DNA from 4 places in the Nosocomiicoccus ampullae genome. Region 3 is predicted to be linked to each of the others. Evidence: riboswitches for the same ligand, from Rfam matches in the RefSeq annotation. Region 3 holds a riboswitch; each other region holds the start of a gene.

Region 1 (6,029 bases), 570 kb from region 3:
AGATGCTCCATTAGATAGACGTTCAAATTGTCCTCAATATCCATAATAATACTCGTATTATCATAGTCAAATACTACGTAACTATCTGGATCATCTTTAAACTCATCAATTACCTCATTAAGACGTTTGTATACAAACGGTTCAAAATTCCCTTGGTCAAAATACTTCTTCATTTCTTCACCTACAAATTAAATTAGTATCTAATGAATTTAAGATATCTTTTATTCAAATTTAGTGTAACACAAAATAAATATATCTAATTGTAAATGCTTTTATTTTATTAATAAATAAATTTACACTTTTAATATTTACCCGTTATTTTAATTTATTTAAACTCTATAAACATCTATATTACGTGCATTAATTTAAGTAACACATAGCGTTATAATAAATATTACGATATCGGTGGACAAGTATTTCGACTTGTAAAAGAAGAAAAACTCGATGAAAAAACATCACAGATCTCGGTGACGTTGTCAGTGGTAACAAAAAGGGACGTAAAGATGACAAAGAAAAAATCGTCTTCCTCGCAGGAAGAAAGGCAGTAGAAGACATATCATGGGGATACGAACTCTATAAATCAGCAAAAGAGAAAAACTTAAGATAAGCTTTAAAAGTATGGGATAGTCCATACTGGGCGTAAAATTAGACTATGTTTTGTTTTATGCTTAATCGGAAATTTCTTTTAAAGATATTCATAACTCTATAGTTTATAAAATAAAGCTAAAAATAACGAACAGCGTTATTTTTAGCTTTTTAAATGGTTTAATATTATCGTTTTAGAAATAAATTGTTAGTAACGTTAACCATTATTTATTAGTAATCATTGTAAGTGTCCCAAAAAATTTCATCTAAGTCATTTTTCACACGAGTCCAACTTTCACTCAGATTCACTGTTTTGAAGGAGATTATTTTACCATCCTCCAGTATAAATTGCTCAAAAAAGTCATATCCATTACTTGGATATAATAAAATACCTTGTATAATCTTATTTTTCGATTCAACCCGATTCATGTATGCATAAATTTGATACATATTCTCCGATTTAAATCTTCTTTTATAACGTTCACTAAATGCTGATTGATAGTATTTAGCATCAATAACATAATATTTATTTGGTGTTTCAATTTCTATATCCGTATTCATAGTCGGTATTAAATCTATATCGCTACCTGCAAGTGGATTAAGATTCCAACTGTAACTGCGTTTTTTAACTATATACGGATGTTCTTTTAAGTAGTATTTAAATATAAATGACTCAAACAACTGGTGCATAATTTCATTATCGTTTATTTGTTTAAAATATGTGTCTTTGTTTTGCTCCGAGGGAATTGAACTTTCATATAGAAATTTTCCTATTTGTAATGAAAATCTATAATGATTATTCAAGCGATTAAAGTTTTTAGGATAGGTGATACCTTTTAAATTAATCAGCCTAACATTTTGAAATTTTAGTAGTAAATGTCCAATGTCACGTCTGAATTTGGAATCAAATTGACTTAGATAAACAAGTTGTGCTTTTAATATTTGATTTAACAAGTTGTCTTCACTAAAATTATCAACTTCAGATATATAAGATCCATCAACTTGCCGTAAACTTTCTAAAACATTAATTTTACCTTTTATAAAGTAAGATTTTTGATCCTCTCGAATATATTCATTTCTTAGCCCCTTAGATTCTAAATTCTTTAAAGACCTTAAATACATACTCAATAGTACATCATGAATAGATTCAACTTTTTCATAATTTTTATAATCAAATTCATATTTATAATCCAATAAATCTAATGCATATAATGCCATATAATAAATATTTTTAATCGGAATATTTTTCATATAATTCCTCAATAAAATATCTAAATTCTTTAATTTTTTCGTTGTTATCATAATAATATTCTCTTAATAATGGCATAACCTCAAATTCAAATATATCTTCTAACCATTGTTTTACGTCATCTATATCATCATTTTCTATAAAATAACTATGTCCTATTACAAAATCTATTCCTATAGTCTTTTCTATTTTTGAATTTATATTAGACATTGTTGACACAATATTATTAATATCTTTCTGTGTTAAATTCATAACATTACATAAATGCATTTCAAATTTCTTTTTATCAAAAGCAGGTTCGATGTTAAAAAACGCGAAACGTCTACGTAGCGCGTAATCAATTATTGATAATGATCGATCTGCCATATTCATCGTCCCAATAATATATAGGTTCTCAGGAATCGAAAATGTTTCTTTAGAGTATGTTAAACGAATTTCATAATTAGAACGTTTATCACTGTCCAATAATAACAATAACTCTCCAAATATATTCGATGTATTACCACGATTAATTTCGTCAATAATTAGAAAATAATCTTTTTCCGGATCATTTTCAGCTCGCTTACATATATTATAAAAAATACCTTTCTCCGTAGAAAAACTACCATCCATTTGAGGTTTTAATCCCTCAATAAACTCTTCGTAAGAATAACTTTGATGAAATTGAACCATTTCAATACTAGACTCAGCAACATCACTAAAATATTTATTAATTAAATTTTTAGCTATAAAAGTTTTACCTACGCCAGGAGGACCAGTAAATATTATTGATTTTTTACGTTGCAGTAATCGTAATATTTGATTTATTTCCTCCTTAGAAAGAAAAATATCGTCAGATATAGAGTTCATATTGTTCGTATCTCCAACTACTTTATTAGTATTTTTATAATTAATATATTCTTGATAATACGCCTCTAAAATTTCTGCAGCTTCCGTTACATTCACCTTTATCTCATTCTTATTTAAGAACTTTTGCATCTCGATATTAAGTTCAACCGAATCGAGATTTTCATAAGGTAAACCTAAATGCTTATGTAACGCATCATACTTATTTTTAGAATTAAATGTAATCAGCTCGCCTGGGCGATATATCATAATGAGTTTCCCACGAATTGTATTAATATTACGAGGTGGTTGATTCACATAAGTATTTTTATCAAAATTTACAATCATCTCATATAGCTGATTTAAAAATAAAGACAGTCGTTCATCAACTGTTTCATTAGGATACTTATTTTTAAAATAATTAATACTATCATAAGTTCCATCTTTATTCTGAAAGAAAAGTTTATTTCTATTATTTCCTAAAAACCCTGACGCTATTTCTCTAGTTCCAAATTCTATTAAGTACATAAAACTCTCATTCGAACCTCTTTGATCGAATTCTTTTAACGTCAAATTTGGTAACTTATGTAGAGGATATAATGATTGAAATCTTTTAATAACCTCTGCTTGAGCTTTTATTTTTTCTTCCAAATCGTCAACTTTAAAACTCGTATAGAATTCAATAAACTGCTTTTGATGAGAAAGTTGGTTTTCGTACTTTTGAAGTGAAGAGTTATTACTTAATTTCCATACTTCTTTAGAAGAATCATTCGAAGATATAAGTCTAGTAGTAACATTGATATCATCGAACTCATAATCTTCAATAAACTCATTATTAGTGAGTATATTTTCATCATAAAGTCGTTTCCTAAGTTCAATAATATCTGGAAAATCCTCTTTAATGATATCATTTAAATGACTTTTAATTTTACTTCCTTTAAAAATAATTATAGTTTTTTTATCAAAATCATAAACACCAGAGGCATTATAATCTGATCCAACTAAATGTACCTTAATTACATTATCCATAAAATCCTCCTATCTTTAAAGGTAATTCATAGCGTTATTTATATGTTAAAATATCTTATCAACACTAATTATATCATTAAATTTAGATGTATCGCTATGCGTTATCATCAACTTCAGAAATCACAAATAGTATGCTATAATATTAGTAATCAATAGAATAGTTCTCTTATTAAGAGTGAGTGGAGGGATTTGGCCCTGTGAAACTCCGGCAACAGCTTTTAGCGATGTGCCAATTCCAACAGTTTGTACTGAAAGATAAGAAGACCTTGGACGCTCTTCTTAATTTGAAGGGCTATTTTATTGAATATAATTAATTAAAGGAGATTATATTTAATGAAATGTATTGATGAAAGACAGAGTTACGATAGGGTACTAGAATTGTACGATCAGCTTGAGGAAGCAAAAAAATGAAAGTAAACAACCTTGCAAGTAGTCATAGAATATGTTGCGAATTATTGTGATATTTCTAAAAGTAGGTTGCGCTACTATGAGAAAAAAGGAATACTAAAAAATATTAAGCGAGATCATAATAATAAAAGATGATATTCAAAAGATGATATTGAAATGATAAAATTCATTCAATGTTTAAGTAATTTAAACATGCCCCTAAAGGAAATTAAGAAAAATACAAACATGCTTTACGATAATAAAATTGAAATTCAAACATTTTTAAAAGCACATTTAAAATTTTTAAATGATCAAAAAAACCTTATCAACTCACATATTAAACTCATTGAAGAAGAATTAAATAAAGAAAGTCTTATATAAAAAGAAGTCCGTGACCAAACTAGTATCACGGACTTCTTTTACTAATTAATATTCTATATTAGGCATTTCGTTGACTTTATCTTGATATAATTTAAATGCTACTAATAACGCTGAAATAACGCTGAAAATAATCACTGTTTTTTTCATTAATACAACCTCTTTTTAAAATTAATTATAATAATTTAAATTTAAGTTTTCAGATGTTTCTCTACGAGTTTCTCTCATAAGCTTTTCGTCATTAATGAGTGATTTACCATATGACGGTACTAATTTTTTAACTGCAGGTCCCCAGAGTTCACGATCTTCTTTAAAGTTTTTCTCTAATGCTTCAAGAACTACAGAGAATGATATTGAAGCACCTGGTGATTCTCCTAATACTGCAATGACAGAATTATCATCAGAGTTCACAACCTCTGTTCCGAACGCAACATATCCTTTACCATATTCGTCGTCGTCTTTAATTACCTGAACACGTTTACCAGCAGTGTATAATTCCCAATCTTCATCTTTTGCATCAGGTATGAATGTTCTTAAATAGTTCATATAACCTTTTTTAGTCATAACCATTTGGTCAATTGAGTATTTAATAAGTGGTATATTTTTAGCCGCTGATGATAATAACGTCGTAATGTTATAAGGTTTTACTGAGCCAAATAAGTCAAAGAACGATCCATATTTTAAGAATTTAGGGTCAATATTCGCATATGGGCCAAATAGTAACGTACTTTCACCATTGATATAACGTGTATCGAGGTGCGGTACAGTCATTGGTGGCTTACCTAGAGGCTCTTTACTGTAAACTTTTGCATTATGTTGTTTAATAATATCTTTATTTTTACACGCTAAGAATTGACCAGTAATCGGGAAACCTCCGACATTTTTTCTCTGAGATATCCCACTTTTTTGAAGTAATGGAATAGAGTAACCTCCAGCACCGATAAATACTTTATCAGCTACTTTAGTAAATTTTTCTTTAGTCGCTCTATTTTTTACAATAACTTCCCATTTGCCATCTTCTCGTTGAGTTAAATCAATCACTTCATGATTATATTTTAATGAAACATTAGATTTCTGCTCTAAATATTTTGCTAATTTACGAGTTAAAGTACCATAGTTCACATCGGTACCTTCATCGATTTTACTTGCTGCCATTAGCTGACTAGACTTACGATCTCGCATCATTAATGGCATCCATTCTCTCATTGTTTCAATATCTTCAGTGTATTCGATGTTGTCAAACATAGGAATTGTTTTTAGTTTTTCATAACGTTTTCGTAAAAATTCAACGTTAGTTGGACCCATTACAAAACTAATATGCGGTAATGGCTGAATAAATTCCTCTGGATTAGAAATATCACCATTTTTAACTAAACTGCCCCAAAACTGTTTAGATAGTTCAAATTGTTCATTAATCTCTTCAGCTTTAGAAGCGTCAATAGTTCCGTCCGCTTGTTGAACTGTGTAGTTTAACTCACATAATGCAGCATGTCCTGTACCTGCATTATTTTTCTCATTCGAACTCTCGATTCCAGCTTCATCTAATCTTTCATACATATCAATATTCCAGTTCGGG
Region 2 (6,029 bases), 730 kb from region 3:
CCCAATTATTTAGATTTTATAAACGCACTTAAACATTCAAATAAAAAACACGGCATAAAAGCCGTGTTCATGTTAAATTGATTATTCAGCTGAGATTACAGCACCGTCATAATTTTCATCAATGAATGATTTAATATCGTCACTTTGTAATACTTCAACAAGTGTGTTTAGTGCTTCATCGTCTTTGTCTTCACTTCTTACAATTACAACGTTTACGTAATCTGAGTCTGCCGCTTCTAGTTCAATTGCTTCTTCTTTTGGTGATAATCCTGAGTCAATCGCATAGTTTGAGTTGATGAAGAATACGTCTCCTTCGTTATTTTCATATGCTTTTACCATGATTTCTGGTGCTGTTTGATTATCAAATTTGAAATCATGAGGGTTTTCTTCGATATCATCTAACGTTGCTTCAATTGGGTCAACACCATCTTTAAGTGTGATTAGATCGTGGTCTACGAAGAATTTTAAAACGCGTCCTTCGTCTGGTAAGTTGTTAGAAATTAAAACTTTTGCACCATCTGGTAAATCTTCTAATGAATCATAATCGTTAGAGTATGCACCGATTGGCTCTAAGTGTACTGGACCAATGTTTTCAAAGTCGAATCCTTCATTTAGTAAGTTATTAAAGTACGGAATATGCGCAAAGAATGTAGCGTTCGCATCGCCACTTTCTAACATTTGGTTCGGTGTGTTATAGTCGTTAACTACTTTAATGTCTAAATCAATGCCTTTATCTTCAAGTAATGGTTTTGCTTCTTCGAGAATTTCAGCATGTGGTACTGGTGTTGCAACTACTGTTAATTTTTTTACTTCATCGTTAGAAGCTTCTTCATTTGATGAATCATTAGAAGAATCATCTGAGTTATTACAAGCAGCAAGTGTCACAGTGAATAATAATACTAAAGCGAATAAAAATCTTTTCATGAGCTAGGTCTCCTTTTATCTTTTATCGACTGCGCGAGCAATCGTATCTCCTAAAATTTGAATTACAAATACTATAATTAAAATAACAATCGTTGCGACTAGTGTGACGTCTGGTTGACTTCTTGTGAATCCAACCATATAAGCTAAACTACCAAGTCCACCTGCACCGATAACACCAGCAATCGCCGTTGAACCAACTAGCATGATTGCAGTGACTGTTATACCAGAAATTAGTGCTGGAAGTGCTTCAGGTAATAATACTTTTCGAATGATTTCCCACTGGTTTGCACCCATTGATTCGGCTGCTTCAATGACACCTTTGTCCACTTCTTTTAAAGCAATTTCAACAAGTCTTGCGTAGAATGGTGACGATCCAATAATTAGTGCTGGCATCGCACCCCATACACCCATCATCGTTCCCATAAGTGCTTTAGTAAATGGTATGAGTAAGATGATTAAAATAATAAATGGAATTGCACGGAATAAGTTCACGACAAACGATGTAACACCGTATACTGGTTTTGATGCTTTAGTTTTGCTTTTTGATGATTGGAATAAAATAATACCTAATATAATTCCGAATACAAAAGAAAATAGTGTCGCAATACCTGTCATAGTGAGTGTCTCTACAGTCGATTGCCATAGTACATCGAGTTTCACATGTTCAAAGCTAAACATTTCTTTTATCTCGTTCATTTGACCACCTCCACAGAGACTTTCTCACTTTCAAACTTATCAATAATCTCATCCAGTTTTTCACTATCGACTTCAGTAGCGATATAGAGGTGTCCATATGACTCATCATTCGTTTGTTTAATATTTCCAGAAAGTACGTTTAAATCAAGATCGTATTCTTTAATGACTTGAGATACAACTGGACGATTTGCTTTTGTACCAACAAAACCAAGTTTAAGAACGGTTGAGTTTGGAAAACTTTCTTTAATTGTTTTAATTTGTACATCAATATCCTCATCTTCAAGTTCATCTTGTACAAATCGTTTTGTCACGGAAGACTTAGGGTTTTGGAATAATTCAATGATTGGTGCGACCTCGATGACTTTACCATCTTCCATTACTGCAGCTCGGTCACAAATTTTTCTGATGACTTGCATTTCATGTGTAATCATGACAATCGTTAGACCGAGTTCTTGACGAATTTTTACGAGTAAATCGAGAACCTCATCAGTCGTCTGTGGGTCTAATGCACTCGTTGCCTCGTCACATAGTAATACTTCTGGATCATTGGATAATGCACGTGCAATACCAACACGTTGTTTTTGTCCGCCAGAAAGTTCACTCGGATAGTTGTGTTCTCTTCCCGTAAGTCCAACCAGTCGGATTAATTCTGATACTTTACGATCCATTTCGTTTTTAGGCACGCCAGCGATTTCAAGGGGGAGACGAATATTTTCATATACTGTGCGTGACCAAAGTAAATTGAAATGTTGGAAAATCATTGAAACTTTTTGACGTTTTTTTCTCAAATTTTTCTTTGATAGTTTGTTAATAGTGTCATCACCAATCACAATATCACCACTTGAAAGTGTTTCAAGACCGTTTAACAAACGAATCAAAGTGGATTTACCAGCGCCAGAATAACCAATGATGCCAAATATTTCACCTTTATGAATATTTAGCGATACGTCATCGACAGCTGTAACTGTCTTATTTTTTGTTTTAAATATTTTATTGACATTTTTAATATCAATCATTTAGTAGATTCCTCCATTAAAAAAGCTTACTCAAAAGATGAGTAAGCTTTTTACGTATCGCTTCTCATCTTCGAATGATCCATCGATCATTCAGTGAATTGGCACCTTGTCTAAATAGACGGTTGCCGTGGTTTCATTGGGCACTTCCCTCCACCACTCTGGATAAGAATTATTAAGTTTGATTAATAATATCATTGCATATTTTTATTGTCAACATAATTTTTAAATATTTCGACAATTTTAGTCACCGACTCAAATGCATAAACTTCTTCTTGTAAAGTTCCGTCTTTAAATATAAGTAAGGCCGGTACACTATGAATTTTATATTGTTTTATAAAAGATTCATAGTAGTTTAAATCAATTTTTGTAACATTTAGTGGGACAACTTGAACCGCAAGATCTAAAAATGATTCTGCGAGCTTACACGTTGCACACATCGACGTATATCCGTAAATGACATTTACACCACTACTATTCACTATTTCATTTAATGCTTCTTCTGTGATTTTATGTCTCATATAAAATACCTTTCTCGAAAGAAAAAACTCTAGACAGCTGTCTAGAGTTTTATAAAGAATTATTGTCCAATCATTTCGTCGTATGCAGCAGCATCCATTAATTCGTCAAGTTGTGACTCATCTGAAAGTTTAATTTTTAACATCCAAGCTTCTTCGTATGGAGATTCGTTTACTAGCTCTGGGCTATCTTCAAGCTCTTCGTTAATTTCAATAACTTCACCTGATACTGGTGCATAAAGTTCAGAAACAGTTTTAACTGATTCTACTGAACCGAAGTCTTCACCTTTTTCAAGTTCATCACCTTCGTCTGGTAATTCAACGAATACGATGTCTCCTAATTCTGATTGAGCAAACTCAGTAATACCGATAGTTACAGTATCACCGTCAACCTTTACCCATTCGTGATCTTCTGAATACTTTAAGTTGTTTGGTGTTACCAAAACAAAAACCCCCTATATTATATATCCTACTACATTTAGTATCTCATATTTTATGAATATAAACAAATCAAAACTTAATATTATAATTCGAGTAACTCGTCGTATTTTTCTTCTTTAAAGCCGAGTATAACACCTTTTTCAGTGACAAGCATTGGACGTTTAATTAGCATGCCGTTACTCGTTAATAACTCGATTTTTTCATCAAACGATAAGTCATCAAGTTTTTCTTTTAAACCAAGTTCTTTGTATACTTTACCACGTGTATTAAAGAACTGATCAATTTCATAATTATCAGCTTTACTGATAATGTCTTTTAATTCGTATTCTGAAGGTGGTTCTTCAACCATATCAATCACTTCTAAATCGACACCTTGTTCTTCTAAATACTTCTTAGCTTTACGACACGTTGTACATTTTTTGTACTCATAAAATTTATTCATTTACTATTCATATACCTCTCTTAACATTTTTATTTCGACTTGCCCTGGGGCCTGTGGAGTATTTAAGCATCCATAAGTAAATGCAGAGTTATAAGGATATGTTGCAACTCTTGTTATTTTACCTAATTCCCCCATCGCGATAGTTATAATCACATTTCCATACTCTTTTTTATAGCGTTTCAACATTTCAAACAATAACTCAACATCTTCGCTATTATTTGGCATATACGCAAGCTTATAATAATCTGGAAAATAGTCATTCATACCTTCTAGAATAGACGCGATTTCTTTTTCACTTGGCGTCTTTTCAAAATCATGATGACTAAATAACACTTTAATTCCGCGAGATTTTAGCGAGAAGATAAATTCCATATCTCGGTATGAATTGTACTGAATATCGATGATATCAAATCTCGCATGGTGAAGTATATAGTTTAAATGATCGATATAATTATCATCATCCCCATATCCACCTTCACTTTTCGTTCTATATGTATAAAGAATTTTTTTATCGGATTCAGATAAACCACTCAATGCGTCGATAATATCCTCATCATCTTCAAAATAGTCACCGCGGAACTCTATTATATCAAAGTTATCACGCTCAGAAAAAAGTACTTTAAGTTCGTCATGTAACTCATCTAAATTATGACTACTTAAAGTAACGACAACCTCCGTCATACTACCACTCTCATTTGTTTCTCATTTAAAAGAATGATACCATAATTTTAATAATTAAACGAGTAGGAGAAAAGTATGAAAAGACTATTATTAAGCATTTTAGCCGTATCATTACTCGCAGGTTGTACGAGTGAAAATAGTGAAGAAGTGGCAGAAAAAGAAGAGCCGAAAACTGAAGTAAAAGAAGTCAAAGTGTCTCCTGAAAAGAAACTTGAAAACGATACGCGCCACGATATTGGTGACGTTGTAACAATTGACGGCATCGATTTTACGATAAAGTCTTCACAATTAACTGATGAGCGTATCGAGGATCATTTTGAATCATTTGAGTACGTATTAGAACTTGAATTATATTATAAAAACAATACAGAACAACCATTCCCAGCAGGGCGTGACGTATCTGTACAAGTGAATGATAAAGAGGCGACGTATTACGATTTAGATGACTCTATATTAAGAGAAATCGCACCTGGTGAAGAAATTACAGGTAAAGTATACTATGCATTTAACGGAACACCAGAAGTACTCACTGCAAAATTCGAACCGCTTTTAAACACTGAAAATGAAAGTGAAGAATATAATGTATATCCTGATTTAGATTTAGAAGAAGCGTAAAATAAAAAGCTGTAATGAGGATTCTCATTACAGCTTTTTTGAACTATATATTTAGTTACTAATTTCAAAATTATTGAACAACTACATTTGTAGCTTGTGGTCCGCGGTCACCTTCAGTGATTTCGAACTCAACATTTTGTCCTTCTTCTAAAGTTTTGTAACCTTCACCAGCAATACCTGAGAAGTGTACGAATACATCGTCTCCGTCTTCTCTCTCGATGAAACCAAAACCTTTTTCTGCGTTAAACCATTTAACTGTACCGTTATTCATAATAGAATACCTCCATAAATAAAATATAATTTGTGTAACACATTCAAATTTACAGGAGTGAATCTATTAAATAACACTACATCTAAATTGAATATTCATTACCATAAGTTAACTATACAGAAACATCTCTTTAATGTAAAGAAATATTTTCGTAAATCGAAAGTCTGTGTGGAGAGATGTTCTTACTTGCGAAATCATCTCTTCCTTACTCTTTATATTGTTTTCCCTCTGAATAACAAATACAAGAAGTATGGTCCTCCAATGAGTGACACGACAATTCCAACTGGAATGATGAGTGGTTCAGCGATCGTCTTACCGACAAAATCAGCAAAACTTAAGAGAAACGCACCGATTAATAACGTTCCCACAAATATAATTTTCATATCAATTTTAAACATCATGCGTGCAATGTGTGGTGCAATGAGTCC
Region 3 (6,029 bases):
ATTTCTAGAAAATTAAACCGAGAGGCGTATATCGACTAATTATTTTCTCTTTTTTGGTGGAACTGGATCAAAGCCGCCTTCATGAAACGGATGACATTTTAAAATGCGACGTGTCGCTAAATAGCTGCCTTTAATTGCACCGTGTTCTTCAACTGCTTCTATTGCATACTGAGAACACGTTGGATAAAATCGACACGTCGGTGGAGACATTGGAGAAATATATCTTTGGTAAAAACGAATCATTTTTAAAATTAATTTTTTCATAAACACCATCTTTTCTAATTAAATTTAATATATCGAACGTATTAAAAAATATCAATTGAGGTGAACTCATGAAACAATTTAATGATGAGAATGGAAATTTAGTCGAATTATTTTTTGACGAATCAATTGAAGCAAAGCATTGTCTTGCAATCCCGACATATAAAAATCAGTATGTCTTTACGAAACATAAAAAAAGAGGAATAGAGTTTCCAGGTGGAAAAGTAGAAGCGGGAGAAACGACAATAGATGCTCTAAAACGTGAAGTTTATGAAGAAACCGGAGGAATCATAAAAAATACCGAGTATCTAGGGACTTATAAAGTTTACGAAGAGTATCCATTTTTTAAAGCAGTGTATAAAGTGAGTTTATCTAATATAGAAAATAAAAATGATTACTTAGAAACAAATGGCGCTGTATTATATGACTCAGTTGAAGATATAAATGAAGCGGATAAAAGCATCTTATTAAAAGATGATTGTATTATGTATTTGTATAAAAAAGCTAAAAATAAAAACGCAAATTGATTCCAAAATCAATTTGCGTTTTTTCTATGGATTAAAATCCACCTTTTTCAGCGATTTCTTTTACGTCATCACCGAACTTTTTAAAGTTTTCTTTAAATGATTCAATTAAGTTATTTGCTTTTTCGTCATAAGCAGCTTTATCTTCCCAAGTATCTTTAGGATTTAATACTTCGCTTGGTACACCTTCAATTTCTGTTGGAATTTGTAGACCAAATACATCATCTGTAACGAATTCATGGTTTTTAAGCTCGCCTTCAACCGCATCTGAAACCATTTTACGTGTGTATTTTAAGTTCATACGTTCCCCAACACCGTACTCTCCACCAGTCCAGCCAGTGTTTACAAGGTATACTGACACATCGTGCTTGTCGATTAATTCACCAAGTTTGTCTGCATATACTGATGCATGTAATGGTAAGAATGGTGCACCGAAACAAGTTGAGAATACAGGCTCAGGAGTCGTTACACCGCGCTCAGTACCTGCAAGTTTTGATGTAAATCCACTTAAGAAGTGATACATTGCTTGTTCTTTTGTTAATTTTGCGATTGGAGGAAGTACTCCGAATGCATCAGCTGTTAAGAAAACGATTGTTTTTGCATGTCCTGCTTTTGATGGTAATACCGCATTGTCAATATGGTTAATTGGATATGCAGCACGTGTATTTTCTGTGAGAGAATTATCATTATAATCAGGGTTTCTTTCATCGTCTAAAATAACGTTCTCTAATACACTGCCAAACTTAATTGCACGGTAAATTTCAGGTTCATTTTCTTCAGATAAATGAATGGCTTTTGCGTAGCATCCGCCTTCAATATTAAATACACCGTGTTCATTCCAACCATGCTCGTCGTCACCAATTAGGCCGCGTTTTGGATCTGCTGAAAGTGTTGTTTTACCAGTTCCAGATAATCCGAAGAATAGTGCAACGTCGTCTTTTTCACCAACGTTTGCTGAACAGTGCATACTTAAAATATCATTTTGTGGTAGTAAGAAATTCATCACAGAGAAGATAGACTTTTTCATTTCCCCTGCGTATTCTGTTCCACCGATTAAAACAATTTGTTTTTCAAAGTTTACTAAGATAAATGTTTCTGAATTTGTTCCATCTACTGCTGGATCTGCTTTAAATGATGGAGCTGAAACGATTGTGAAGTCCGGAGAAATGTTTAAACCTTCTTCTTTTGTTTCAGGATCAATGAATAATGCTTTAACAAATAAGTTATGCCACGCGAATTCGTTTACGACACGAATATTTAAGCGTGTATCTTCGTCTGCACCTGCGTAACCATTAAAGACGAAGAGTTCTTCTTTGTCGTCTAAGTAATTTAATACTTTTTCAAGTAAAGCATCAAATACGTCACCACTAATTGGTTTGTTAACTTCGCCCCAATCAACAGTATCTCTAGTTACGTCATCTTCAACGATGAAGCGGTCTTTTGGGCTTCGTCCAGTATATTTACCAGTTGTAGCAGTAAAAGCACCATTACTAGCGACTTTACCTTCGTTTCTTCTTGAAGCGGCTTCAACGAGTTCTGCACGAGATAATTGATTGTTCGTTGAATCTTTTTTAACAAGTGCTTCGATTTTATTTACAGAGTTTGACATTATATTAGTTGCCTCCAAAAATTAATTATCATTATTAGTTTATTATAACATGATAAAAGATTCCAATGAATCACAATATATTTTAAAAGTACTTGAAAACTTCTATTATTATGTGTATTGTTATAGACAAGTTATCTCTTATCAAGAGTCGGTGGAGGGAGTACCCCCTATGAAGCCCAGCAACCCCTTCGATTAAGAAGTATGGTGCTAAAGGTTGCAGAAATAGTTATTTCTGATCGATAAGAGAAAAGGGTGGCCTTTTCTCTATGTGTTGAGAAAAGGTTTTTTTAATGTAAGAGATAGCTAATAAAATAGTTGAGGAGAAAATATATGGAACGTAGATTATTTACGTCAGAATCAGTTACAGAAGGACATCCAGATAAAGTCGCAGACCAAATTTCAGATGCGATTTTAGATGAGATTATTAAAGACGATAAAGATGCACGTGTGGCTTGTGAAACAGTTGTTAATACGGGACTAGCAATGATTGTTGGAGAAATATCAACGTCTACTTATGTCGACATCCCTAAAATTGTTAGAAATACAGTAAAATCTATTGGTTATACGAACGCTGAGTTTGGCTACGATTATAAAACGATGTCAGTACTTACAGGAATCGACGAGCAGTCTCTAGATATCGCACAAGGTGTAGATGGTGAAGGTGATAACGAGTCTAAAGAAAAAGGGACAACTGGGGCAGGGGACCAAGGCTTAATGTTTGGTTATGCTACAGACGAGACTGAGGAATTTATGCCATTACCAATTACACTCGCGCATAAACTCGCGCGTCGTCTAACAGAAGTACGTAAAAATGATGTTTTAGATTATCTTCGTCCAGACGGAAAAACTCAAGTGACTGTTGAGTACGACGAAAATGATACACCACTACGCATCGATACAATCGTTGTTTCATCTCAACACGATGAAAAAGTGTCTCATGAAAAAATTAAGTCAGACATTAAAGAAGAGGTTATTGACTTTATTATTCCTGAAGAATTAGTGGATGAAAACACACGTATTATTATTAATCCGACGGGTCGATTTGTCATCGGTGGCCCTCACGGAGATGCAGGGTTAACAGGACGCAAAATTATTGTAGATACTTATGGTGGATACGCTAGACACGGTGGTGGCGCATTTAGTGGTAAAGATCCGACAAAAGTTGACCGTTCTGCAGCTTACGCAGCAAGATACATTGCGAAAAATATTGTCGCAAGTGGACTCTCAAAGCAATGTGAAATACAGTTATCATACGCGATTGGAGTCGCTGATCCAGTCTCTATCTCAGTGAATACATTTGGTACTGGTAAGCTTGAAGACTATAAAATTGCTGAAGCAATTCGTAAAGAATTCAAGTTAACACCAGACGGTATTATTAAAATGTTAGATTTACAGCGTCCAATTTATAAGCAAACAGCAAGCTACGGTCATTTTGGTCGACATGACATTGATTTACCATGGGAAAAACTTGATAAGACAGATGTTTTAAAATCTTATTTAAACTAGCTTTACAGCCACTTTAAGTGGCTGTTTTATTTTTATTTCTATTAATTAATTGCTATAATTAATAAAGTTAAATAGAAAAGGAGAGATTATATGTCTACAGATATATTAACAGAGCCACTTTTTATAATTGTTGCGGCTTTACTTGTAATCATAGCAATTTCATTTTTAATCTATTACATAAAGCATCGTAATGAAGTTACAGAAAATGAAAAATTATTTAAAAATAAAGAAGCGACACTCATTGAAAATTATGAAAAAACACAGGAAGATGAGCGTATGGCTCATAAAAAAGAGTTATCAAATTTAAATGAAAAATATCTAGAAGATACAACATTGTTAAACAATAAATTATCGAGTTTACAACAGTTTACTGTCGATAAGGGTGAATATTTGACAGATCTTGCGTTACTAAACTTTAAAAATAAACTCGTCACTGAAGAAAGAATTCGTGAATCAGATATGTATATTCTTTCTAATATTTACTTACCATCTAGAAACTTTACGAATACGCGTAAAATTGATCATCTTGTTTTAACACGTACAGGAATTTACTTAATTGACTCTAAATATTGGAGTGGACATATTTTACATGGAGTGACAGATGAGCAGTTCGATGAAATCCCATATTTAGAAGGAATTTTCCAACTCTTAAACTTAGATTCGCAAAAAGAACAAACGCTAATTTTTGAAAAAGAAAATGATGAAAAAGTATCTGTTAATTATTATAACGACACAATAAAAGAAACAGAAACAACTGCTGAAAAGCTTAGAAACGTACTTAAATTACAATTTGATGTTGTACCAATCATTTACTTTAACCCTAAAGATAATGGTGGACATACGATTATGAATTATTCTACAAATGGGAATACAAAAGTAATTGTTGGTACTGAGCAGCTTGAAGACTACTTTAATAAGCATGTCTTCCAAGGGCGTTTCCAATATACTGTTAAAGATTTAGATGAAATCGCTGAATCACTGATGCGATTAAACCCATAAAAAAACTCATCTTAGTTTAAAACTAAGATGAGTTTTTATTTTGTTACGAATATTCCAAGGTAAAAAAATAAAAGAGCAGTTATAAATGTTCCAAGTGTATATAAAAGAAGGTGACTGTATTTTTTATCTTTTAAAAGAATGTACTGGTCTTTAGTGAATGTAGAATACGTCGTAAATCCGCCTAAAAAACCGAGCATCATTAAATTAAAAAAGTCACTGCCATACATAACACTTTGAAATAATATACCAGTTAAGAATCCACCGATACTATTTACAAAAAGAGTGCCGAGTATTGATTTTGGAAATGTTTCTGTGATGTAATCTCTTACTACTGCACCAATTCCAGCGAGTAGTAGAATGACTAAAAAGTTAAGCATCCCGGTCACCTCTTAATTCTTGTATTTTAATACCGAATATAAACATTATTAATCCAAGTGTCATAGAAACGAATAAGTAAAGTGTGGATAAAAGAAAATCTCCACGTTCAAATAATGACGAAAGTTCTAATGTTAAACTTGAAAATGTTGTGAATGCACCAAGACAACCTGTTATAAAAATAAGTGCATTTTCTTTATATTTAAATCGATTAAAAATTATACCGAGTAAAAAAGCACCGAGTAAGTTTATAACGAGTGTTGACGTTATAAATGGGACATCAAAAAAACTAATTCCATAAATTGTTGTTACTCTAAACAACCCCCCAAGTAGTCCACCTAAAAATACATAGACATAACGGTTATACTTCATTTAAATCACCTATTAAAATAAATAAAAGGTACGGAATTTTCCGTACCTTTTTCTATTATATTACTTTTTAAAAAGTTTTGTTGCGAAAAGTCCTGCACCGACCGCACCAGCAGCTACAGCACCAATTTTAAACTTCTTATTGTGCGTTACTGATTTAACGAGTAAATTTAAATTTTGAGGACGTTCTGCAAGACGTCTCATAAAGTAAGCGTACCAATCATTACCGTAGGGTACGTAAACTGTGAAGTTATATCCTTCATCGACAATTTCTTTTTGATAGTCGCTTCTAAATCCATATAACATTTGGAACTCAAATTTATCGTGAGAAATATCGTTTGCTTCAACAAAATCAATCACACGGTTTATAATGTTATGATCATGTG
Region 4 (6,029 bases), 470 kb from region 3:
TCTTCTAACTCACTTAAATCATTAATTTTATTAGAGTAAATCCCCATTGGTGCTAAGTTAGTCGTTGCAATCGGTACTAAATCTAAATCTCTTTCTTTAATAAATTCATCGAAGTATGCAACGGTTTGGAATGAGTTCGCATCAATATCTCCATCGGCAAGTGCAGTATTTGGTTGAACGTAGTCGTTAAATGATACAATTTCAATATCTATACCTTCTTTTTTCGCTTTTTCAGCGACATGATCCCAAACAGTCGTATCTGTACCACTGACTCCGATTTTTACTTTCTCGTTACTGCCACATGCGCTAAGAACAACTAAAGATATAAGTGCTAAAAGTAATACACGTAATTTATTCATAATAAAAATTTCTCCTTTAATTTTACTTTCTTCTGACTATTTTTGATAATCCGTTTCCGAGTGATTGTAATCCTTGAACTAAAATAACAAGGATGATTACTGTCACTAACATCGTCGCTCCATCAAATCGTTGATAACCGTATGTAATTGCTAAGTCACCAATACCGCCACCGCCAACTGTTCCAGCCATTGCTGACGCTCCGACTAGACCGATTGTTGCAATTGTAAAGTTTAAGATTAATGACCCGAGTGCTTCAGGAATAACAAATCTAAAAATCGTCTGTAGAGGTGTCGCCCCCATTGCGTCCGCTGCTTCAAGTACCCCGTCATCAACTTCAAGTAACGAAGACTCAACGAGCCTTGCAATATATGGTCCTGCGTATACGACCATCGGTACAATCGCAGCTGCTGTTCCGATTGAACTTCCGACAACAAATCTCGTAAACGGAATAATCGCAACGAGTAAGATAATAAATGGAATGGATCTTAAAATGTTAATGACGAAACTTAGAATTGTAAATGTAATTTTTTCTTCTAAGATTCCACCACTTCTTGTGACATATAGTAATACTCCAAGTGGTATTCCGAGTAAAATACTAAATACAAAAGATACTGTCACCATTTGAAGTGTCTCGACGAGTGCGCTTAAAATTTTATCAGTACTCACTAACATTTCTTGTCACCTCACTATATAAGACCTCTTGCTCTGTTAAAAATTCTTTAACTTTTTCAATCTCATTATCCTCACCAATAAATTCGACGATTAAATTTCCAAATGGTGTACTTTGAAGCTCTGTAATATTTCCAAATAATACACTCGCTTCAACATCAAATCTCTTAGATAGTTGACTAAGCACTGGTTGTCCTGCACTATCTGCAATGAAATTCAGTCGATAGATGTGACGTCTTTGATCATCACTCAATAATCTAAGGACGAAGTCCGGAACTTCACTATGCATCACTGTATTAACAAACTTAATTCCTGTTTTCGTGCTTGGATTAGAGAATATATCAAAGACGCTACCAGACTCTATAACTTCTCCATTTTCCATAATTGCAACTTTGTCACAAATCTCTCTTACAACACTCATCTCATGGGTAATAAGTAAAATCGTAATGTTATATTCTTCGTTTACTCTTTTTAGCAATCTTAAAATTGACGCTGTTGTTTCAGGGTCTAGAGCACTTGTTGCTTCATCACAAAGTAAAATTTTCGGTTGTGTTGCGAGTGCTCTCGCGATTCCGATACGCTGCTTTTGCCCGCCAGATAACTCATCTGGATAGTTTTGAGCTTTATCTTTTAAACCGACAAAATCGAGCAACTCGTTCACTCGGCGCTCTATTTCTTCTTTTGGAGTACCAGATAAAATCAGTGGCATCGCTACATTTTTAAATACTGTTTTTGAGTTAAGTAAATTAAAATGTTGAAATATCATGCCGATATCCTTTTTAATTTCACGAATTTCTTTACTATTCGCTTGACTTAAATGCTTACCATCGACAATTACTTCACCACTTGTCGGTACGGTTAAATGGTTAATTGTACGAATTAACGTACTTTTTCCAGCACCACTAAATCCAACAATGCCGTATATTTCTCCTTTTTCTATATTTAGTGAAACATCTTTAAGTGCATTAGTTTTTACACCTTTACGATCAAATGTCTTTGAGACATTTTCAATTTGAATCACGAAATTCACCTTCCACCAACATATTTCAAAATAAAAAACCCTATTTTTATATAGATAAAAATAGGGTTTACGCTATTCTTATCTACTAGCTATAAGCTACTGGAATTGGCACAACACATAAAAAATGCTCGCTGCCGAGGCTTCAAAGGGCCAGTCCCTCCACCTCTCTGGATAAGATAAATTAAATTGTTGGATATAACTTTAATTCAATTAATTATGAATGTCAACAAGTTTTCTGAAAATTTTATATATTTATTCAATTATCTCGAATTCTGCACCAATCTCAAATTTAACGTTCTTACCGACCATAACACCACCAGTTTTTAATGATACTAATCTTTTTCAATACTCTTATTTTTTCTTAAATCCAGCTTCTTCTAAGTCTTTAACAGTTAAATCGTAACTCACTTTTGTAAACCGACCTTCTTCATTGTCATCAGCAGGGCGTGCGAGTTCATTCAGTCTTTCTTGACTGAGTTTTGTATACTCTACGTCTAGAGTTTCAACAAAGTGATCTTCTTTAAAATCAACATCATAGTTTAAACCTTTTTCATCTTCAAATTGATCTAACGCACCGATTTCTTCAAACATCTCTTTTGCTTCTTCTTTATCTTCAGCTTCAATCTCATCATATTTTGCAGTGGTTGTTGTTACTTGTCGAATTAATTCTTCCCCATCATGTGTCAAGTCAACATTTACGACCACACCATCTTCTTTCTTTTCATATGTGACAGTTTCTGTTTTTTCATCATCTTTAGGTTGTTCGTCTTTTTCTTTATTTTCAACTGGTTGTTCTAAATTTTTCTCATCATTATTATCATCTTTGCCACATGCAGCAAGTGTCACTACAACTGTTAAAGATACAAACGTTAAAATTATCTTTTTCATATTCACTCCACCTTTAATTCGTTCGTGACATAAGTTTAAATCTATTTAAACAGTAGTGCAAATAAGTTTACAATAAGGTTTAAATGTTTCTTTTTCTAGAATTATGTGTAGAATATGAATACTACTTTCAAGAAGGTGACACAATGTTTTTAGGTAAACTCGCGATGCCACACACAACTAGTGGTTGGATATTCATAATATTATTGTTCGTCGGAGTGATTGTCATTTCAATGCGGTTTGATAACCGTTTTAAGCGAAACCAAAACGATACAAATACTGCACAACTCGAAAAAGAAAGTCTAACGACTCATAACGATAACCAAGTAGTCTATAAAAAAGTCAATGACATTAATAATACATCATCTATCGTAAAAATCGTTTACGAAAATGATCATCCAATTTCAATTGAAAAAACAGAGATATTTACAACAAAAGAGGGAAATATCGAAGAGTCTGAGCTAAGAAAAAGAAAGCAAAAACTTCAAAAAGAAGTGCTTGATGGCGTAATGAGTTTTGACACCGTTGAATACGTCGACTCAAGCTATCATCGTGATGGTGAGCACTTAATTGGTAAAGCATATATGAAACAAGCATTAAATAACGATACGAATAGCGAAACACTCATCGGTTTGACACTGCCATTTACTAAACATCAAATTGAAAAGAAAATGATAAGAGATGGGTATAAGAAATATTAAAACGAACGATTCAAAGAATCGTTCGTTTTTCACTACTCTTTTACAATCTCCACATCGCCTAAATTATCCATGCTGAATCGACTCGAACGTGTTTCGAACCAGTCTTCTAGAAATTCTTTGTTAAAAACTTCTTTTAAATCCGCTTCTTTTGTAGAATCTCCACTAAATGATTCGTATAGTTTTTTATCATCCGCTTTATACTTCACTTTGTATGTACTACCATTATCAGTAATCTCAACAATGAATCCACCACCAACGTCTTCAAAGTGATATTCAACGGACACCTTTTCAACATTTTCGATCTCTTTATATTTTGTCTCAATCTCATCTTCTTCTTTGTCAAAAAGCGTTGAAGACGATGAATATTTTGTTTTAGATATTGAGTAAATTTCTTCAAATACATTTTCGTATTTTTCATGATTCGCGATTTTAAACGCTGCAAAAACTATAAATATAACAAATAATACAATGAGCACTATAAAGACAGGACGCTTCATGACTAGATCTCCATTTCATATATATTCATTTACATTGTGCAATTTTTAACGAATTTTGTCTACCTTCTTAAAAAATGTGCTTGTTTTCACATAATATGGCTAAAAACCTTGATTTAGTATGAACTATATAGGAAAATATATATGTAAACAATGACTCTAAATTTTATAACAATTTTGTCAAACGTTCTCTTTTATAAAGAAACGTTCATGATTTAAAATAAAATTAAGAAGAAAATTTAAGAAAGGAATGGTTTTTATGAGTCGTAAAGACGATACAAAACCAAAAAAGAAACTACTGAATAATGTCACATGGACTATTATTGCATTTATAGTTCTTATTGGAATTTTACTTATTCCAACACCAGACAACTTACCAGTAGTTGCACATATGGCACTTGCGATTTTAGCATTTGCAATTATTATGTGGGTAACTGAAGCCGTGTCGTATCCGACATCTTCTGTAATGATTTTAGCACTTATTATATTACTTATTGGATTTAGTCCAACTGGAGAGCTCGGTCAATATTTAACTAAAGGGGATTTATCTGGCGCTGACCCTGTTGGTACTAAAAATGCACTAGGACTCGCATTTAGTGGGTATTCTTCACCTGCACTTGTGCTAGTTGCTGCGGCACTATTTTTAGCAGCTGCGATGCAATCAACGAATTTACACAAACGTCTTGCACTTTTCATATTATCACTCGTTGGTAATAAAACTTCTCGAATTGTAATCGGAAGTATTGTCGTTTCAATTATTCTAGCATTCTTCGTTCCATCAGCAACTGCACGTGCAGGCGCTGTTATTCCAATTTTAATTGGTATGATTACAGCATTTAATATTTCTAAAGATAGTAAACTTGCTGCTCTTTTAGTTATGACTGCAGTACAAGCTGTTTCAATTTGGAACATCGGTATTAAAACAGCTGCGGCACAAAACTTAGTGGCAATTAACTTCATCGGTGATACGATGGGCGTTGACATTTCATGGGGTGAATGGTTCTTATACGCAGCTCCATGGTCAATCATTATGTCAATCATTCTTTACTTTATCATGATGAAAGTCATGAAACCTGAGTACGATGAAGTACCTGGTGGTTCTGAAATGATTAAATCTCAACTCGACGACATGGGTAAAATTACTGGTCCTGAATGGCGTTTAATTATTATCTCTGTACTATTACTTGTCGGTTGGGCAACTGAAAAAGTATTACACCCAATTGACTCATCATCACTCACGTTAGTTGCGATCGCAGTGATGTTAATGCCTAAAATTGGTGTAATTAAATGGGAAGACGCTGTGAAGTACATCCCTTGGGGTACGGTCATCGTATTCGGTGCAGGTATTTCACTTGGTAGTTTACTTCTAAATACAGGTGGTGCTCAGTGGTTAAGTGATAAAACATTCGGATCACTTGGTTTAGATTCTATGCCGATACTTGCAACAATTATTATTGTTTCTATATTTAACGTACTCATCCACTTAGGATTTGCGAGTGCAACAAGTTTAGCTTCGGCATTAATCCCTGTATTTATATCACTTACAGCAACATTAAACTTAGGTGATCAAGCAATTGGTTTCGTATTAATTCAACAGTTCGTTATTAGCTTTGGATTCTTATTACCAATCAGCTCACCACAAGGTATGCTCGCTTACGGTACTGAGACATTTACAGTTAAACAGTACTTTAAAGCCGGTGTACCACTAACAATTGCTGGTTTACTCTTAATCTTCCTATTCAGTGCAACATACTGGAAATGGATTGGATTGCTATAATCGAATAAAAAAATATAGCCCTATGACTTTTTTGAGGCTGAATTAAAGCATGCTTCCTAAGTGATTTAGGAAACATGCTTTTTATTTTGCTTCGGTTTTTATAATTTGACTAGTTTTTTATT

What was found. Region 3 has a riboswitch for S-adenosylmethionine ahead of metK (methionine adenosyltransferase). Riboswitches for the same ligand answer to the same signal wherever they lie in the genome.
Region 1: linked by a shared signal. The riboswitch ahead of KPF49_RS00175 (MerR family transcriptional regulator) and the one ahead of metK (methionine adenosyltransferase) in region 3 are both predicted to bind S-adenosylmethionine.
Region 2: linked by a shared signal. The riboswitch ahead of KPF49_RS01570 (methionine ABC transporter ATP-binding protein) and the one ahead of metK (methionine adenosyltransferase) in region 3 are both predicted to bind S-adenosylmethionine.
Region 4: linked by a shared signal. The riboswitch ahead of KPF49_RS07755 (methionine ABC transporter ATP-binding protein) and the one ahead of metK (methionine adenosyltransferase) in region 3 are both predicted to bind S-adenosylmethionine.

Annotation. Positions count from the first base shown of each region.
Region 1 is NZ_CP079110.1:38,804-44,832, reverse strand. It holds gene KPF49_RS00195 (haloacid dehalogenase-like hydrolase) at 1-173, opposite strand, end outside; gene KPF49_RS08175 (hypothetical protein) at 455-607, shown strand; gene KPF49_RS00185 (5-methylcytosine restriction system specificity protein McrC) at 817-1,836, opposite strand; gene KPF49_RS00180 (AAA family ATPase) at 1,817-3,688, opposite strand; SAM riboswitch class I at 3,852-3,950, shown strand; partial or broken gene KPF49_RS00175 (MerR family transcriptional regulator) at 4,112-4,456, shown strand; gene KPF49_RS08030 (SE2200 family small protein) at 4,502-4,603, opposite strand; gene lqo (L-lactate dehydrogenase (quinone)) at 4,625-6,029, opposite strand, start outside.
Region 2 is NZ_CP079110.1:293,052-299,080, reverse strand. It holds gene KPF49_RS01580 (MetQ/NlpA family ABC transporter substrate-binding protein) at 82-924, opposite strand; gene KPF49_RS01575 (methionine ABC transporter permease) at 940-1,620, opposite strand; gene KPF49_RS01570 (methionine ABC transporter ATP-binding protein) at 1,617-2,636, opposite strand; SAM riboswitch class I at 2,698-2,805, opposite strand; gene KPF49_RS01565 (thioredoxin family protein) at 2,828-3,154, opposite strand; gene gcvH (glycine cleavage system protein GcvH) at 3,214-3,594, opposite strand; gene KPF49_RS01555 (Spx/MgsR family RNA polymerase-binding regulatory protein) at 3,675-4,034, opposite strand; gene aroD (type I 3-dehydroquinate dehydratase) at 4,038-4,715, opposite strand; gene KPF49_RS01545 (hypothetical protein) at 4,791-5,330, shown strand; gene KPF49_RS01540 (cold-shock protein) at 5,401-5,601, opposite strand; gene KPF49_RS01535 (FecCD family ABC transporter permease) at 5,814-6,029, opposite strand, start outside.
Region 3 is NZ_CP079110.1:1,021,285-1,027,313, reverse strand. It holds gene menE (o-succinylbenzoate--CoA ligase) at 1-39, shown strand, start outside; gene yidD (membrane protein insertion efficiency factor YidD) at 40-264, opposite strand; gene ytkD (RNA deprotection pyrophosphohydrolase) at 333-788, shown strand; gene pckA (phosphoenolpyruvate carboxykinase (ATP)) at 820-2,394, opposite strand; SAM riboswitch class I at 2,530-2,640, shown strand; gene metK (methionine adenosyltransferase) at 2,725-3,900, shown strand; gene KPF49_RS05220 (NERD domain-containing protein) at 3,991-4,899, shown strand; gene KPF49_RS05215 (fluoride efflux transporter FluC) at 4,935-5,276, opposite strand; gene KPF49_RS05210 (fluoride efflux transporter FluC) at 5,269-5,646, opposite strand; gene KPF49_RS05205 (proline dehydrogenase family protein) at 5,707-6,029, opposite strand, start outside.
Region 4 is NZ_CP079110.1:1,496,236-1,502,264, forward strand. It holds gene KPF49_RS07745 (MetQ/NlpA family ABC transporter substrate-binding protein) at 1-359, opposite strand, end outside; gene KPF49_RS07750 (methionine ABC transporter permease) at 382-1,032, opposite strand; gene KPF49_RS07755 (methionine ABC transporter ATP-binding protein) at 1,016-2,050, opposite strand; SAM riboswitch class I at 2,126-2,228, opposite strand; gene KPF49_RS07760 (DUF1307 domain-containing protein) at 2,402-2,938, opposite strand; gene KPF49_RS07765 (hypothetical protein) at 3,082-3,636, shown strand; gene KPF49_RS07770 (TipC family immunity protein) at 3,669-4,133, opposite strand; gene KPF49_RS07775 (SLC13 family permease) at 4,390-5,907, shown strand.